One region of the Bacillus sp. ISL-39 genome, then DNA from elsewhere that is predicted to be linked to it. Evidence: riboswitches for the same ligand, from Rfam matches in the RefSeq annotation. Region 1 holds a riboswitch; each other region holds the start of a gene.

What was found. A riboswitch is a leader RNA that binds a small molecule or an ion and turns the genes downstream of it on or off. The one in region 1 is predicted to bind thiamine pyrophosphate.
Region 2: it holds a riboswitch for thiamine pyrophosphate, as region 1 does, so the genes downstream of both, thiT (energy-coupled thiamine transporter ThiT) here and J7E37_RS15740 (Ykof family thiamine-binding protein) in region 1, are expected to answer to the same signal.
Region 3: it holds a riboswitch for thiamine pyrophosphate, as region 1 does, so the genes downstream of both, J7E37_RS14915 (ABC transporter substrate-binding protein) here and J7E37_RS15740 (Ykof family thiamine-binding protein) in region 1, are expected to answer to the same signal.
Region 4: it holds a riboswitch for thiamine pyrophosphate, as region 1 does, so the genes downstream of both, thiC (phosphomethylpyrimidine synthase ThiC) here and J7E37_RS15740 (Ykof family thiamine-binding protein) in region 1, are expected to answer to the same signal.

The regions. Positions count from the first base shown of each region.
Region 1 is NZ_JAGGQM010000021.1:15,340-20,014, reverse strand. It holds gene J7E37_RS15750 (ABC transporter ATP-binding protein) at 1-1,609, opposite strand, end outside; gene J7E37_RS15745 (ECF transporter S component) at 1,593-2,189, opposite strand; gene J7E37_RS15740 (Ykof family thiamine-binding protein) at 2,189-2,791, opposite strand; TPP riboswitch at 2,893-2,991, opposite strand; gene J7E37_RS15735 (hypothetical protein) at 3,069-3,317, opposite strand; gene J7E37_RS15730 (hypothetical protein) at 3,632-3,820, shown strand; gene J7E37_RS15725 (hypothetical protein) at 3,993-4,235, shown strand; gene J7E37_RS15720 (hypothetical protein) at 4,488-4,640, opposite strand.
Region 2 is NZ_JAGGQM010000031.1:81,900-86,574, reverse strand. It holds gene J7E37_RS20460 (FeoB-associated Cys-rich membrane protein) at 7-171, opposite strand; gene feoB (ferrous iron transport protein B) at 193-2,202, opposite strand; gene J7E37_RS20450 (FeoA family protein) at 2,202-2,426, opposite strand; gene thiT (energy-coupled thiamine transporter ThiT) at 2,695-3,291, opposite strand; TPP riboswitch at 3,401-3,507, opposite strand; gene J7E37_RS20440 (histidine kinase N-terminal domain-containing protein) at 3,766-4,675, shown strand, end outside.
Region 3 is NZ_JAGGQM010000019.1:117,647-122,321, reverse strand. It holds gene J7E37_RS14930 (ABC transporter ATP-binding protein) at 1-576, opposite strand, end outside; gene J7E37_RS14925 (ABC transporter permease) at 576-1,337, opposite strand; gene J7E37_RS14920 (thiamine-binding protein) at 1,334-1,627, opposite strand; gene J7E37_RS14915 (ABC transporter substrate-binding protein) at 1,630-2,631, opposite strand; TPP riboswitch at 2,758-2,865, opposite strand; gene J7E37_RS14910 (DUF2515 domain-containing protein) at 2,955-4,007, opposite strand; gene J7E37_RS14905 (manganese catalase) at 4,291-4,675, shown strand, end outside.
Region 4 is NZ_JAGGQM010000025.1:188,970-193,644, forward strand. It holds gene tenI (thiazole tautomerase TenI) at 1-462, opposite strand, end outside; gene thiC (phosphomethylpyrimidine synthase ThiC) at 552-2,339, opposite strand; TPP riboswitch at 2,468-2,581, opposite strand; gene J7E37_RS17840 (Lrp/AsnC family transcriptional regulator) at 2,964-3,446, opposite strand; gene J7E37_RS17845 (DMT family transporter) at 3,656-4,603, shown strand.

The sequences.
Region 1 (4,675 bases):
CTCTCGCCAAAATTCCAGGTTGATTCCACAGCATTCCTGGAGCACCATAAAATATCATTTTTCCTTTTTCCATTACTAATACATTATCTGCGTAACGATCAACTAAATCCATATCATGTGTAATCATAATAATGCTTCCTGTCTCTGGTACGGCATGGACCGCAAAATCGATGATTTCCTTTGAAGTGACAGCATCCTGTCCAAATGTTGGTTCGTCCATAATCAGGACCTCCTGCCCGTTCACCAGCATGACAGCCACACTCAGTCTCCTTTTTTGTCCTTGGCTCAATGAGAATGGGTGACTGTTAACGTGGTCAGCCATACGAAGGGTTCTCAAAATATCTTTATTTTTATAATTTTGTGCCGTTTGCTCTTTCGATTGAAGACTGTAATTTATTTCTTCCATCACAGAATCAGTAATAAATTGGTGCTCAGGATTTTGGAATACGTATCCGAGTCTTCTCCACTTTTGTTCCTCAGGCCAGTCTCCTAAAGAGTGTCCATAAAATTTTATCTCGCCTTGTGATGGAATCAACCCGGCCAAACATTTTGAAAAAGTGGTTTTTCCGGATCCGTTTGAACCTGCTATTGCAATTATTTCACCACCATTAATCGATATAGAAATATCTTCAATTAATATATGATTGTCTTTCGAATAGCTGACATCCTTCACTTCGAAAATTGCTGGAGAGGGATTCGGTTTTTGCTTGCGAACCTCAGTTGTTAAGAACTTAATTGTATTTCCTATATCTTTACTATTTTCAATCAGCTCATCAATCGTCATAGGCAGGAAGGAGGACGTTAGCAATCCAGCCTCCTTAAGCTTCAACCCTGCGTCAATAGAGCGGGGTAACCAAATCCCTTCAATTGCCAGTTCTTTTGCAAAATGATTAAAACAAACACTAGGCGGACCATTAAAAAACAGTTCACCCGCAGAATTCAATATGATGCAGCGATCCATAATTTCAAGCCAATAATCCAGGTTATGCTCGATAACGAGGATACTGAACGAGTGTTTATTCTTTAATCTTTTTAACGTCCGGACCAATTCGAACCCTGAGGCGGGGTCTAGATTGGCAGTAGGTTCATCAAGTATTAATAATTCAGGTTCCATTGCCAATGCACAGGCAATCGCAAGTTTTTGCTTTTGCCCGCCGGAGAGTGAGTGAATAAGCCTGTGTTTAAAGTGCTTTATGTCTACTAAGTCAAGGGCATAATCTATTCTTTCTTTCATTTCCGATCTGGGAAACTGAATATTCTCTAATACAAAAGCTATTTCTTCCTCGACAGTCAGCATGCAAAACTGGGAATCAGGATCCTGCATGACCAATCCGACTTTTTGATTTATCTCTCCGGATTCGAAGGAGGATAATTCCTTGCCTCTGAACTTTATACTGCCGCTCATTATTCCATCAACAGACGCTGGATATAGATTATTCATGCAGTATGCGAGTGTGCTCTTACCCGAACCGCTTGGACCCAGTACAAGAATGTTCTCATTTTCATTAATATCAAAAGTGATATTCCTTAAAACATCCTTCTGATCATCCTCAAATCGGAACGTAACGTTTGACACTTCAAGAAATGGCAGACTAGGCTGAAATATCATGGTTCTGCTTTGCCTTTCTGGCTTCCTTTCCAAGCGGGAAGCTATTCAATGCTCCTGTTTTAGCGAGGCTGTCGCTTATGTATTTACCTAAAAGACCTGCTAAGATTGCTCCGCTTATAAGCCTGACGACAAACATGGCTGTTACATAACCAGGTGATAGAGCGGAGAAGCCGCCTAAAAAGTAACCCCATGCGAAGCTGGTGATTGAAGCCCCCATTCCTGCTGCTACAAGAACCCATGTAGAATAGTTCTTCCATTTGGTTGCCGCAAAAGCAGCTTCCGCCCCCAGTCCCTGGATAATCCCGGCCAGGATCAGACGCGGACCAACAGCGTTTCCAAGCATGACCTCGATTGTTGCTGCAATTGTTTCTGATAACACCGCTGCTCCAGGCTTTCTGATGATGTAAGCAGCTATGATGGAAACGATGAACCAGATCCCGAAGATCAAGTCATAGCCGATTAGTCCGAACATGCCTACAAGCACATTGCCGAACTGTAAGAACAGAAGGTAGATTACGCCAAAAACGACTGCCAGTACGGATAAAACTACAACCTCTCGAAGTTTCCAGTTTGCGAGCATTATCGTTCCTCCTTACGGGAAGGACTGTTGGCCGACATGGTCACCGTCATAACAATATGTGAAGAATCACTGTTCCGGGCACCATCAAAAGCACTTTCTATTCCGGTAAAAACCTTATTGGCATCGCCATCCAATCTTGAGGCATAATGAATTCCTCCGCTAAAGACACCTTGCTGCTCAACAGTTTTTATTTGATCCATGATTACATTCATATATCCAGGAATTCCTAAAGGATAGAGAGCAAACTGGGCTGCGACCTCCTGGTTGATTTTTTGAGAACGCTCATCATTCATTACATTTGAATCTTCCGCCATAAAAGCATCCCCTGCACTGTCACCGGGACATCCATTTGAAAACGTGGCATTCAGGACCACATGATCTCCACCGATTGAAGCATTCAGGAATATGGCTTTAACAACGTCAAAAACATGTTCAGAACGTCCCCGCACACAGGTGCTGACATCATCTGTCTCCATCCAAACCTTTGACGTATCAACTTCCTTCAATGCAGAGAGGATAATGTCAACAAACCTGTCTGACATTGGGGAAATGGAAAACCTGGCCCCTGTAATCTCACTTGTACCGCAAAAAATCTCTTTCATACCATTACATCTCCTTTGTTCATTGGGTAGAAAACAAAAAACTGCATCCAGCGTGGTGGATGCAGTTGAATTCTATCGTCAGATAAAAAAAGATATAACGAAGAGCTTCGCCTGCACTTCCCCACGCTGGTATTATCCAGATCGGGTAATAAGGGTCAGAACAAAGTTCTTCTCAGCCAAAAGCTCCCCTAGTGCAAAAACCTATACAGTTGTTGTTTTCAAAATCATCTTAATGTAAATAGGCTGAATTGTAAATGGCTAATTTTCAAAATTTGATTCATTCGGAATGGTTATGGAAATACTTTCTCTGCCTGTAGCTTTCAAGGGTGCCCAGTTCCTTATTAAGAAGCCGCTCCATTTCCGCCAGTTCAGATTTAGATACAACGGGATCCTTTAAAGACCAATTAACAGTATATACGAAGTAGTATTCTTTGATTTGGCGGAATAAAACGACTGAATTTGGAAAAACATCAAATTGCGCTTTGATATTATATCTCTTTGTGTAAGACCATTTTGTAAGCTTCATAGAAATTCTCCATGTCATTCGAATTTTAATAGGGCAACAAGGAAGGTAAGTTTATGCAGTTATGTATTCCAGTTGTGAGGGAAAAAGAAACCCTATATAATTCCCAATTCCCGCCAGAAAAACAAATCTTGATATAAATTACCCTGTAAGAGGATAGGAAAAACAACATAGTGTTGTAAGGTGATAGATTATGTTAAAATAAAAGACATTGCGGCAGAGTTAGCGACGCATATCTACATAATATCAAACTGCTAGCAAGTTGATGAATAGTATATTTTACATAGAAGTAAAGGATTTGGAGGGAAATCTGTTCCATGAATGAGGCCCAGAGAATTCAGTTGAATGTGAGAGTGTCCAAGGAAACATCTGATAAACTAGATGAGATTGTCGAATATTATCAAGAGAATACAAAAATCGGCAGGATATACAAAGGCGATGTATTAACAGATATAATAGAAAAATCATATGAGATCATGCAAAAGCAAAAGAAGTTGAATAGATAAGCCGGACCGAGCTCGAAGATTAATGATGTCCATGAAAAGATTTAGGTAAAACGGACTACGCCAAATTGTCAACGTTCAAATATGGCGAATTAGTGAACAAAACAGTTGCGTTAATCAATAATTAGTCGTATTATTTAAATAATCTGATAATACGATAAGGTGGTTTTTGATTATGATGCGAATGGCAATTGCAGGTGTAGCCGGCTTTGTCCTTGTGTTCATTGAGTCATATATTGTAATGGTATTTAAACAGTATGAGACGATTGAGTTCGGTGGGATGGCCCCGTTTGTCAGTGTCTGGTCGATGAACTTTTTCCTCGTTTTCTCCATCCTGACTCATATTAAATTTTGGTATGAAGAAAGAGAAGCACAGCGGGAAGAAGATGCGGCGGAAAGAGACCGGTTCATTAGTTAAGGCTGTTTTCGTAAAGGTTGTTGTTAAAATCCTAAAGCCGATTTTAACGTAATATAAGGCCATTTGGCAGGTCGGTATTAAAGTTTGCATGCTCTTTTCTCGTAAAAGAGTCAACTTTGCGAAGAAAGACAGCCTATTTTGCAGTCGAATTGCAACCAAGTTTGAGAAAAGAGCCTTATTTAAAGCACTTTGTGTAAATACTTGCTTTACTAACCCTCAATAGGAAGAGAAAGGCTAATTGCCTTTCTCTTTTTATTTTGCTTTATTTTGATCTGTATCGATGCGGTCTCGTTCAGCCTCTTCAGCTGCTATTCTTAATTCCTGAAAAAATAACTGGTCATTGCATACCATACTGTGCTGTTCATCTTCCTCATTGAAATGTTTATGGTTTTGTTTTTGCTCCATTCTCTCATCCTCCTGCTCTGTTTAGTATTTTGTAT
Region 2 (4,675 bases), on a different contig from region 1:
TTTGATTTATTTTGCTTGTTTTTCCCGGCTGATACTACTGCAGTTGGTTGAGCATGAGCTTTGGATGGAGCAGGCAGCACATTTTCCTTCCTTTGATTTCTTGATGAATCGGCAGAAGGCCCAGCCGGCATACCCGAATATGGCTCCGCCTATCAAAATGTTTGCGATCATAGATCCTTCCTCCTTCAAGGCTTAGGTTAGTCCTAACAACTTACCGCCTTGATAAATAACCAGAGACAATGCATATGCGATAACCAGGGCATAAGTGATTGAAAAAGCTGTCCAGCGTTTGGAAGCAGTTTCCTTATAAATGGTTGCTACAGTTGCAAGGCAAGGAACGTATAATAGGATAAATGCCATGAAGCTGTATGCAGCTAATGGTGTGTAATGAGCAGCAAGCAAGCCTTGCAGACTAGCTTCATCTGGTACAAAGTAAATGATGTTCATTGTCGAAATAATAGCTTCTTTTGCCAGGAAACCAGTGAAAAGTGAGGCACTGGCCTGCCATGTCCCAAAGCCTATGGGGGCGAATAACGGTGAGAAAATACCTCCAAGAACCGCTAAATAGCTATCATCCATGCTTACATTCACGCCTTCCGGGCCAGCGTAGGCAAGCAGCCAGATCAGGACGGAGCCGGCAAAAATAAATGTTCCTGCCTTCTTCACGAATCCTTTCCCCTTATCCCATGTGCTTCTCCAAAGCGCTCTCGCCTGCGGAAGCCTGTATGGGGGAAGCTCGATGACGAATACAGAAGTTTCACCCTTCAATAAGGTTTTCGAGAATACCTTTGCCAGCAAAAGAGCGATCACTACCCCCAACACATACAAACTCAGAACTACAGTTGCTTTATGTTCTAAAAAAAACGCTCCGACAAACAAGGCGTAAACAGGCAGCCGCGCCGAGCATGACATAAGCGGAGTCAGCAGGATGGTCATCAGCCTTTCCTTCGGTGTCTCAATGGTCCTTGCTGCCATGATGCCAGGTACATTACAGCCAAATCCGATCATCATCGGGATGAATGCCTTTCCATTCAAGCCGACTGATTCCATTAACCGGTCCATAACTAGCGCGACACGAGCCATATAACCTGAATCCTCAAGCAAGGATATGAAGAAGAACAAAATGAAGATTTGCGGCACGAAGACGAGGACTCCCCCTACTCCAGCTACAATCCCATCAAGAACCAGGTCCTTGATGAATGAGGAAGCACCCGCTGCAGTCAGTGCTGCTGTGATACCTGATGTTACTGGTCCGGACAGAAGTGAATCCAAGGCATCAGAGAGCGGGAAGCCAAGCCAGTCAAACGTAAGCATGAACATCATGTACATCAATACAAGAAAAATCGGGATTCCCAGGAATTTATTCGTTACGATCATATCAACCTTCTCTGTCAATGGAATCTTTTTATTTTCCATTGTGGTGGCTGCCTCTGATACTATTTTATCGATCGCTTCACTGCGCTTGCGATGGATGATCTGGTCAAGCGCTTGTTTACTGCCCGAATTTCGCTGTTCGGAAACCGAAACATGGTTGACCAGTGTGTCAAGCTCATCCAGTGAAAGTATTGTTTCCAGGTGATTTTTCACATAGGGGTTGCCTTCAAACAGCTGAAGTGCAAGCCAGCGAATCGGGTGTTCCGTCTTTCCGGCCAGTTTGGTCTCAAGCTCCAGGATGCCCGCTTCAATCGCTTTTCCATAATAAATGAGATTCGACTTCCCGATGCCGATAACTCCGCCAGTCACCAGTTCTGCAAGTTCATTACATCCTTTGCCTGACCTGGCAACAACAGGTGCTACAGCCACGCCCAATGATTGAGACAGTTTAGCAATATCAATTTGAATCCCCCTGTTTTTAGCCACATCCAGCATGTTTAAACCAATAATGACAGGTGCACCGTATTCCAACAGCTGCATAGTAAGGTGAAGATTGCGCCTTAACTGAGAAGCATCCAGGATATTCAGAAGTTTTTCGAATGGTTCATTCAGGAAAAAATTCGTCACAACACCTTCATCTTTAGAAAGTGGATTGAGGGTATACACCCCAGGAAGGTCAATAAGCTGGTCCCTGCCATTTTTTAATAGGCCAACTTTCTTCTCGACCGTTACCCCGCTCCAGTTCCCGACATATTCATAGGAACCTGTTAAGTTATTAAACAATGAAGTTTTTCCAGTGTTGGGGTTGCCAATGAGTGCAATATTCATCATACTCGCTCCACTTCAATCCTTAATGCTTCTTTGCGGCGAATGCCGATGCATTGCCCGCAGGATTCAACCATCACTGGGCCGCCAAAAGGCAGTATGCATTTTACGCACACTTCAGAGCCTTCTGCTATTCCCAAATCAAGCAATCTTCTTCTGACAAATTTGTCAGCACTAGCAATATTCAAGATCCGGCCTTTTTCACCAGTCTTTAATTTACCCAGCATAGCCATCACCTTTTTTTAGATTTAATAGTTATTATGAAACCCTTTGATGATTCATTTTTCTAAATGAGAATGATTATCTTTATTTAACCAGTTGAAGTCGAGTTGCACTGTGACATAAATCACTAAGATTAAGCTTGCAACGTATATTTATTGCAAACTCCATATAATTGACAAAACTTTTACCGAGAATCACTTCATTCCCATTACATACACTTATATGTATAAAACGCGCATAAAAAAAAGGAGAGCTATTCAGCTCCCCTATCTACTACATTTTATTGCTTACAGCTGTCGACTTAACCATTCTCGATGGTGCATAGCCGATGACCAGAATAATGATAATTGCACTTAAAATCATGCTCGGGATCATGTAAGTACCGTTATAGATAATGGAATAAAGCCACGCTGGCTGTCCTTCTGGCGCCCATACACCGAAAAAGATCCAGCCCGAAAAGAAATGAGCGATAAAGCGTAGCAAGCTTCCAATGAAGGTACCAGCGATGATCAAACCAATCCACTTTTTCTTATTCCCACTCTGGATGTTCTCCTTGACCTGCCTTGCAAAAATACCGGCAACTCCCAGCACAGTAAATGCCACCAAATAATCGATGAATCCCTGTACAGGGTGGTATATTTGCGAGAAACCAAGGATGAATTGCAAGAGTCCCAATAGCAGCCCAGTTATTGCGCCGCCCTTTATTCCCCAGCGGAATGCCATCAGGAATACAGGCACCATCGCAATCGACACTGACCCGCCCTGGGGCCAGATTCTTGAAAATAAAAACCCGGAAAATAAATCAAGCAAATAAGCCAGTGCGGAAAATACGGCTATTTCCACTAAAAAGAGAGTTTGTTTTTGTTTCATGTTTTGTTCCTCCTTCTTTTCAGAATGAGGTCCGTTTCTAACACGCCTTTTCTGCTTCAGAAACAAAAAAAGCAATCGTGGGGATCGATATAGGATTCCCAAGATTGCTTTCCTATCGCATCCACATTCCTTCGCTAGTATTAACTAACAGGTTCAAAGGGTAAGAACTCGGCCGCTCACTCTCAGCTGCTTCACACAGCTCCCCTTGTGGTTATTATTTAGTTTCTACACTATGAATATACTACTTCTTCAATTTAATAACAAGTATAACCTGTCAGCAAACTCTGCACTTCTCAATAAATGTCGATGACACAATAGACAAAACTCTTTCAATGTTGCTAAAAAAATCCTTCTTTTGTCACGTTTTTAGCTATTCGACGCAATTCAGCGGATGTTCTTAATATTCGACAAAGGGATTTAAGATTTTTCCTCGAATCTTTAATACCGAAATGAAAAACTGGGGGACTTAATGAAATGCTGCCAATTACGGATAACCGATTGCTTAGCTTCCTGACTAGTGAAAAAGAAAACCTCATAGCTGACTGGACGGAAAAAATCATCGTCTCAGAAGATGATCCATATAAAGAGAAAATAAGCAGGAACGCTGAGAGAATGTATGCAATCATTCTCTCGGTGTTTTCCAAGACAAGTGAGGAATTGGAAGAACATATTCAGGAGCTTGCTTTCATGGTCGGAGAAGAACGAGTACGTGCTGACATAAACATTGGCGATTTTGTCTATAATGTCAATTCCGGACGCTCCGTTCTATACAAACATCTTCATAAAATGAATATGGAATGGACAGAAATGCAAGAAGCCATCAACTCGATCAATTACTGTTTCGATACCTTTTTGTATTACGCTGTATCTTATTATAATGAACAAAAAAACAAGATCATCGAGGAAAAGAACCAGTTCATAGATTCAACACATAAAGACAGGCTGACATTGCTTGGGCAAATGACGTCTAGCTTCATCCATGAATTCCGCAATCCGCTGACTTCTATTCAGGGCTTCATCCAACTCTTAAGATCTGAACATCAAGATATGAAGTATCTCGATATCATCTCAAGCGAGCTTGAACAACTGAATTTCCGGATTTCGCAATTCTTGCTGCTATCAAAAAAAGAGCTGATTGGAAAAGAAAAAACGCATTTCTCTTTGAATAAAATGATTGATGAGGTTTTAAATTTCCTGTATCCCAGCATCCTTGACACGAATGTCCGGGTGATCAAGGATATAGCCGAGGATATGGATTTGTACGGCTATGCTGATGAAATCAGGCAGGTCCTCATCAACATCATCTTCAATGCCATTGACGTATTGAGCCAGTACCGTGATGATCCACAGATTGAAATAAAAGGATATTTCGTGAATGATACCC
Region 3 (4,675 bases), on a different contig from region 1:
CTCTTCAATATTGTGGGTAATAAACAGAACTGATTTCCGTTTCGCTTCCCAAATCGATAACAACCACTTTTGCATATCAAAACGGGTGAACTCATCCAGTGCTGAAAATGGCTCATCAAGCAGCAAAACAGATTGTGGGCTTAGAAGCGCCCTTAAAAAAGCGACCCTTTGCTTCATCCCACCTGAAAGCTGGCGGGGATAAGCATCTTGATAGTCTGATAGGTTTATTTTCCTTAACCAATTTTGAGCCTCTTGTTTATCAGGCTTCTGAAACAGTTCCTGGCCTAGCAAAACGTTATCAGTTACCGTCCTCCAGGGCAAAAGCGAATTCTGCTGGGGCATATATGCTATATTCCCTGTTTCCCCATTAATTTTCCGGTCATCAAGAAACAATATGCCTTCCTCAGGTTCGATCAAGCCGCCAATACATTGAAAAATGGTGCTTTTACCACTGCCAGAAGGTCCAATAATGGAAACAAATTCTCCTTCTTTCACATAAAAAGACAGATCATCAAGCACTAACCCTGTGTCTTTGAAGGATTTACTGACGTTTTCAAGTCTGATTTTCACTTCCATCATTCCTCACTTTTGACATTCCATTTTATTACATTCTTTTCAATCATCACAATTACACTGTAGAGCAGCATGCTGAAAAAGATAATAATGAAAATGGCAATAAACACACGATCTGTCCTGAAGGCTGAGGAAGATAGTGTCATAAATACGCCAATTCCCTTCTCAGCTCCCAGCCATTCTGAAATAACCGCACCCATGACGCTGTAAGTCGCTGCTATTTTCAATCCAGAGAACAGAGGGGACAGTGCATTAGGGAGTTCAAGCTTCGAAAATGTCTGGAACCGTGTGGCGCCTGACATCCTCATGTAATGAAGAAGTTCTCCCGGAACATTGCTGAAACCATCCAATGAAGCAATAGTGACCGGGAAAAAACAAACTAGAATGATAATGAGCAACTTGGGCAAAAAGCCGAAACCAAACCAAATGACCAACAGAGGGGCTAAAACGATAATCGGTACATTTTGCGATAGAATCAACAATGGATAAAATGCATTTCTCATAGAAGGTATCAAGTGGAGTATCATGGCAATCAAAAATCCGATGGTTGATCCCAGCAAAAGCCCGGTAATCGCCAATGTCAGGGTTGCTCCTATATCCGGCAAAAATAAAGGATAACTCCCTGCCGCTTCCTTAAAGATGACAGAAGGAGCAGGCAGCAGCCATGCCGGTATCTCTTGTACAAGAGTAATCATTTCCCAAAACAAGAAGAAAAGGAGGAGGACCATAAATGGCCGCCATCCTCTATTCCATAATGTGTTCATTGCCGATATTTCTCCGTCAGCCTGCCCATCGTAATTCCCTCTGGCTGATATAAGACTTTCACCTGGGATATGACATTCGGAGCTCCAAGTTCAATCATCTTTTTGTTCATCTCAGCTATCACCGCTAACAGTTGCTCCAGTTCACCCTCCATTGTTGTTTCCAGCGGATGGACTTCATAATTTACACCAGACTTATCAATGATTTTGATTGCCTCATCCACCAATCCAATGACCTCCTCTGCAGAAGAAGCTTTAGGTATGATTTGTACACTCACTAACGCTGTTGCCATCATCAGTTCCCCCTTTCTGGTAAAAATTCATTGGTAAAGGCTTTTTCAGCTTCTAATTCCTTCTCCAAAAGGTCATTCTCAAACATCCAATCACTATAATTCTGCCAAACCTCCAGCTTTTGCTCACCCCAGCGCTCAGCGTCATCCTGGTATCTAGGGGATAGCCATTCTTGGCTTCTCTTCACCAGTTCTTCATCCAAATCAGGTACCGCCTTAATCAAAATATCTGCACTGTCAGCTGGATGCTCAATCGCAAATTCATAACCCTCTGTTAGTGCAGCCATAAATTCTTTGACTGTTTCCGGATCATCTTTGATCATTTTTTCATTCGTGGTGATGACGGGTGTATAGTAGTCCAGTTTCTTTGAGAAATCTGTTAGATAAACCATATTGATCGATTCATTACGAATTTCCGCCTCAACTCCTGTCCAACCATAATAAATCCAGGCAAAATCAATATCACGATTTACCGCTGTAAAAAAGTCAGAGTCTCCCATATTAACAATCTTCACTTTCTCGACATCGGCATTTTCTTGCTTCATCAATGAATTGATTACAGCTTTTTCAATTGGCGATCCCCAGCCGCCATATGTTTTGCCTTCAAAATCCTTTGGTGAAACTATATTTTTAGCCTTTGGAGAGGCAAATCCAGATGTATTATGCTGAATAACAGCCGCCAGTGAAACAAGCGGTATCCCCTGGATTCTAGCCTGCGTGATTCCTTCCTGGTAACTTACTCCGAATTCCGATTTTCCTGATGCGACAAGCTGGTCTGCTCCTGCTTCCCCCGGGAGGATTATATTTACGTCCAAACCGCGATTCTTGAAATAGCCTTTTTCTTTTGCGACATAGATTCCCGTATGGTTTGTGTTCGGCGTCCAATCAAGCACAATTGACACCTTCTTCAATTTGTCTTCCTTCTCCATTGATGACTGACTTGAAGAACAGGCAGCCAGACCCCAGACTAACAAAAATGCAGAAAACAAGATTAATAATTTCTTCATGTTTTTCCCCTCTTCTCTATTTGTTTGACAATGAAGGCGGAAAAGAAGGCTAAAGTAAAGTTAATAAAATAAAAAATGCGCTCAGGGAATCCCAAGCGCATGAATAAATCCATAATAAACGAAAAACGTCTATCAGAAGATGTTCCCTACGCTGGTACTAACCAGATCAGGTTAAAGGGTCAGCATCTATGGACACTTTCTCAGCCGGCACTTCCGGCTCCCCTACATTTCCTATTCTCCAATTGTCATCTCTACTATATAGAATGTTTTATGATTCGTCTAGAAAAATAAACCGTTTTCTTCTTCATATAGTTAAACATATCTTAATCAATGATAGAAATAATCTTCTTCGCAGAAGCGGCAAGTTCCAGCTTTTCAAGTGTCTGGCAGTAATCATATTCTATATTTCCAATAGAAGGTTCTTCTATCCCGGTAAGATAATTCAATACTTTATAATCACCGAACCATTCTCCAGCCTCTGCTTCAGGATGTGTAACGTTTTTCCAGGTGTTTTGAAGTTTTGGGCTGTAGATTCTTCTTGCCCCTGGTTTTAGCTTGCATGAACTCAATTTAATTTGATAGTTAAGTCCGGGAATTCCTTCATGCACATCGTTGAAGATATGAGGCCAGTAATTTTTTCTTGAACCTGTATGAGAATGTGCCGTGGCCCACTCTTCCACTTTTTTCAATACTTCTGTATCAAAAAGGATGGCATACAGTCTTTTTCCTAATTGGATTCGTTCATGCAATGATTGAAACTGATTCACTGTCTGCCCAGCAAGTTTAGTCACACCATAGTCATTGTAGGGGAAAAGAATTTGATTGAAGGACAAAAAATCCTGTATCTCAAACTCCAGGGTACTGAATACATCCTTGATATAGTTCTGGTTTTGGATGACTCTATTTTCAATATAGTTCTGTTCATTGATAATTAAACCAATTGTGAGCAGGGGTGAATTAGATGATACCCAATAATAATCCCATATCGTCTCAATAAAGACCGAAATATTAAAGTGGGGAAGCAGCCTGAATAACGGTTCTTTCCTTTTAAGACTTTCTTCATAAAGCAGCAGCTGTGGAAATGCATCCTGGAAGATAAGCCAATTCCCTCGTTCAAGGAATGAGAAAAACGAGCTTTTTTCTTTTTTGGGTAACAGCCTTGTTAATAGCTCTGCTTTTAAATCTGTCATGCTCCATCCGGCATTCCTTGAGACCATATGGGCCAGTAATGCCCAATTGATTTCCGGGTGCTTCTTATAAAAGTCCAGGTAGGCTTTCGTTCTAGTAATATTGTTTTTATTTAGTTCCTTGGTCTTCAACTTTATCTCTTGGATGATTTTTCTCTCTTCTTCTAAGGGGTTCTTAGTCAAGTTCATTTTTTGCCTTCTTTGTAATTTTTCATGAATCACTTCAATAGGCGACTTTACTTTTCTCTTAAAAAAGGATATTGTTCCTCCCCCCTCATTCTGGATTTCGATTAAACCATCACCACAAATAAGATCCTTTTCCATTCTATTTCTTTCTTATTAAATAAATGAGCTAAACACAAAAGAAATACAAACCTGGAATTCCCCTCAGTTTTGCAGGTCCAAGTTCCTTAAACTGAAATCGCCCATATCATAGCAGTGGAGTGTGAATTTCGTTTTGGGGAGGAATACGATGTTTTATCACGTTAAGGAATTACAGTATCAAGCGAAACCGGAAAGGCCAGACCCTGTCTACGCCAAAAAGCTGCAGGAAGTTATTGGCGGACAATTCGGGGAAATCTCTGTTGCAATGCAATATTTATTCCAGGGATGGAATACGCGCGGTGACGGAAAATATCGGGATCTCTTGATGGATACCGGTACAGAAGAGCTGGCCCATATTGAAATGCTTTCTACCATGGTCGCCAGGCTGTTAGATGGAGCTCCTGTTGGCGCACAAGAGGAAGCAGCAAAGGATCCGGTGATGAAAGCGATTTTAGGGGGCATGAATCCACAGCATATCATCGTATCAGGTTTGGGAGCAATGCCGGCTGACAGCGTTGGAAACCGTTGGACGG
Region 4 (4,675 bases), on a different contig from region 1:
TGCTATGACCGGGATCGCCAACCCCTTTTTGACATCCCTAAGAGCTTCGGTCCCCTTTGGCGGAATTCCATCCTTTAAATGCGTGTTGAACAGATGGCCAAATAGGAGATAATCTGCCCCCTGTTTTGCCGCTGCCTGGGCTTCTTCAGGCGAATGCACGGAGCAGCCAAGCGGCAGGCTAGGAAAATGCTCTTTGACCACCTGCACAGGTAGGCTGTGAAAAGCAAGCTGCACACCAGTTTTACATGCCCATGCCACATCCACTCGATCATTGACCACAATTTTTTGAAGAGGGATACCCTCCTTAAGAAGCAGTTCGACACCTTGATAAATCTCTCTTGAAGTCCGATGTTTTTCCCTTAAGTGGAACTTGTCGGCAAAAGCCTCCACCTCACCTGCTATTTCGGCAAAAGCTTTTAGAGAAAGCTTTCCATCTGAAATGACATGCAGCTGCTTCCTCATCCAGATTCCCCCCCATTAAAAGCAGGGACCGCTTTCCTGAATAAAAAGCGGCTCCCGCATTCTACTTTCAACGTCTGTATATCCTCAAATTATCTATAAAGCTTTCCTCCGGTTTTTTTAAATTCCTCGGCTTTTTCGACCAGCCCTCTCTCAATTGCTTCCTCCGTGTCCAGCTGGTGCTCTTTTGAATAATTCCGGATATCCTGGGAAATTCTCATGCTGCAAAATTTTGGTCCGCACATGGAACAGAAGTGGGCAGTTTTAGCCCCTTCAGCCGGCAGCGTTTCATCATGGTATTCCAATGCGCGCTCAGGATCCAAAGAAAGGTTGAATTGATCTTTCCAGCGAAATTCAAAACGGGCTTTTGACAGGGCGTCGTCCCTTTTTTGTGCTCCTGGATGGCCTTTTGCCAGATCGGCGGCATGAGCGGCAATTTTATAAGTGATGACTCCCTCGCGCACATCGTCCTTATTTGGCAAGCCCAAATGTTCTTTTGGCGTCACGTAACAGAGCATGGCTGTACCATACCAGCCAATCATCGCAGCTCCAATTGCAGAGGTGATATGATCATATCCCGGCGCGATATCTGTCGTAAGCGGGCCAAGCGTATAAAAAGGTGCTTCCTGGCAAATCTCCAATTGCTTATCCATGTTTTCCTTGATCAGGTGCATCGGTACATGACCAGGGCCTTCCACCATCACCTGTACGTCATGTTCCCACGCGACCTTCGTCAGCTCCCCAAGTGTTTCGAGCTCAGCAAATTGAGCCTCATCATTGGCATCCGCGATCGATCCCGGCCGCAAACCATCTCCCAGAGAGAACGCCACATCGTAGGTTTTCATGATTTCGCAGATTTCTTCAAAGTGTGTATATAAGAAGTTTTCTTTATGATGATGCAGGCACCATTGAGCCATGATCGAGCCGCCACGCGATACAATACCGGTCAATCGTTTCGCTGTAAGCGGCACATACCTTAAGAGTACGCCGGCATGAATGGTGAAATAATCAACCCCTTGCTCCGCTTGTTCGATAAGGGTATCTCTGTACACTTCCCACGTAAGGTCCTCGGCAATGCCATTGACCTTTTCAAGCGCCTGGTAAATTGGAACGGTCCCCACCGGAACAGCGGAGTTTCGGATAATCCATTCGCGTGTCGTATGAATATTTTTTCCTGTCGACAGATCCATGATTGTATCTGCACCCCATCGGGTAGCCCAAGCCATTTTTTCCACTTCCTCCTCAATCGAGGAGGAAACGGCCGAGTTCCCAATGTTCGCATTTATTTTTACGTGGAAATTCCGGCCGATAATCATTGGCTCCGTCTCAGGATGATTGATATTGGCTGGAATGATGGCCCTGCCTCTTGCCACTTCAGCACGGACAAATTCGGGATCCATATGTTCCCTAATCGCGATAAACTCCATCTCTGGCGTAATGATTCCCTTCTTTGCATAGTGAAGCTGGGTAACATTCTTTCCCTTTTTTGCCCTCAATGGCTTGCGGGATAAGCCTGGAAACACCTTATGATTGGCACGCGGATCTTGCTCATTGCGGTAGCCGTTATCCTCGGGTTTTATTTTTCGGCCATCATACTCTTCTGCATCATCCCGTTCCTGAATCCACCGCCTTCTCAACAAAGGAAGACCTTTTCTAAGATCAGAGGTAAACAAAGGATCCGTATATGGGCCGCTTGTATCATACACACGAACCGGCTCATTGTTTTCCTCTCCAAAGCTGCTGCTGGTCGGGCTTAATCCAATCTCCCGCATCGGAACTCTTATATCCGGCCTAGACCCCTCCACATACACTTTTTTGCTTCCAGAAAAGCTTGACATAATTGAAATGCTGTCCTGGTTTAAAGAATTAGCTGTTGTCATTGATCATCTCTCCCTCTTTAAAATTAAGGGACAAGACCTGGCACCAAGGAAGTTCTCTAGTATGTAAAAAAGCCGGTCCACATAAAGATGGACCGGCTTAACCGCGAATGTTTTTTGCACAAAAAATACTTTGCACATCTTAACTTCCCCACGCTGGTATGATCCAGATCAGGTCCAAAGAGTCAAGAAACTTAGCGCGTTCCTTTCTCAGCCCAAGCCATTGGGCACCCCTAGTTATTGCTATTCAGTTCTTTATTATTATACACAATTTGGAAAACAAACAAAAGTTTTTTAATTCGTATAATCTATGTTCGTTGAAAAATAGCTTTATAATCTACTAAATAAAGTCAACTTAAATCTTTACTCTAGAATACCAAAATAATGCCTGAAGGCTGTCTTCCTCTACGTTCTATCCATTGTTTAATCTATTCATTAGGAAAATTCTCTTTAGTTCCATTCTTCTTTCGCAGGGAAGATTCATTTAAGAAAAAACTATGCCTGCCAAAGACTGGCCAATGCATCGTGACTATCACGTGTAATTCAGCTGCGTTTTCCACTGTCTTGTATACTTTTTTCTGGCACCCGAATTCGTCCCCATGTCACCCATAGCAGCTTGTAAACTGCTCACACTTCCCCACTGATTGGCAGGACGGTCGAGTCTTTGATTTCCCTTAGTGCCAGACTTGTCTGGATTTTGGTGATTCCTAGTTCATTCAGCCTCCTGATAAACATCTCCAGCCCCTTGCGATCTTTGCAGGCTACCTTTAACAGATAATCATACTCCCCAGTGAGGCAATGGCACTCTAACACCTCTTCCATTGTTTCTAGTGTTTCTTCCAATGATTCCAACTTTTCTAACTGATGCATATTGGTGCTCATAAAAACAAAGCACAGTAAATCAAAGCCAAGCTTCTCGTGATTCAAAATTGCGACCTGCTTTTTAATATATCCTTCACCTTCCAGTCGCTTGATTCTGGCGTGAACTGCGGGCGCAGATAAATTCACTCGCTTAGAGAGTTCCAGGTTGCTTAACTGAGCATCCTTTTGCAAGAAGTCCAGGATTTTAATATCCACATTATCCAAAACCTTGCTTACAACAGATTCCAAGATTCAACCCCCTTTTTAAAAATTCCGAATACCAGCGAAATAACCGCCAATATTTGAATTTATTAAACTATATTTACATTATATTTTTAATAATTTTGAATTAAATTAATTATACAAAATTATCTTTTGTATTTTAAGGGAAATGTTAAAATAATTCATATAACTTAAGTCGTTGTGCACAATGGTACTGATCAGGGGGGCCAAATGACGTGAAATATCATTTCCTATTACTTTTAACGAGCTTTCTTTGGGGCGGAAATTTTATCGTGGGGAAGACGCTTGTAGACCATGCTTCTCCAATCACCTTGACCATTTTAAGATGGGCCATCGCGATCATCTGTCTCATTCCGCTTGTATGGTGGAAAGAGAAAAAGCTGATCCCCCCAAAAGAATCCATTATGCCTCTTTTCATAATGGGAGTCACCGGGGTCGCCTTATTCCAGGCATTGCAATTCATGGCACTTGAAAAGACTTCGGCAACGAACGTTGGCTTAATCTCGACATTGAATATGTTTTCGATTGCGGCATTCTCATCTCTTTTCCTAAAAGAAAAGCTAAATAAATTTCAGTTCCTCGCCATGATCATCTCTTTATTTGGTGTTTTGCTCGTCCTTTCAAAAGGGAATATAAATTCATTATTTTCCTTACAGTTCAATAAAGGCGATCTTTATATGACGACAGCTGTGGGAATGTGGGGGATTTATTCGGTCAGCAGCAAGTGGGCGATGGCGACCGTCACACCGTTGATGTCCATACTCTACTCTGGTATTTTCGGCCTACTCGTTTTGCTCCCTTTTTCCATCAGGGATTTCACGGTAACCAACTTGAATTCCTCCTTTATGCAAGGCATTTTATATACAGGCCTGGTCTCGACCGTGCTTTGTATGGTTCTCTGGAATATCGGAGTCAATAAACTAGGACCAAGCATTTCCGGGTTGTTCCTTAATTTCAACCCCATTTTTACAGCTCTCTTGGCATTTACTTTTTTAGGAGAGAAGATGACATGGATTCAAGCCGCTGGCAGTTTCATTGTTATTGCAGGCTGCTTTTTATTTACGATTCTGAAAAACAAGCCTATCAGGTTTAGGATTCCGATTTCTGTCCGTATTTTAGAGGGTGAAGATAGCAAAGCAGAAAAAATGCCTGTTCCCCGTTGAACAGGCATTTATAATTCATACTCCCATAGCCCGACCCTTCCTTTAGCCGGAATGAAGCTGTCCCGCGTTCTC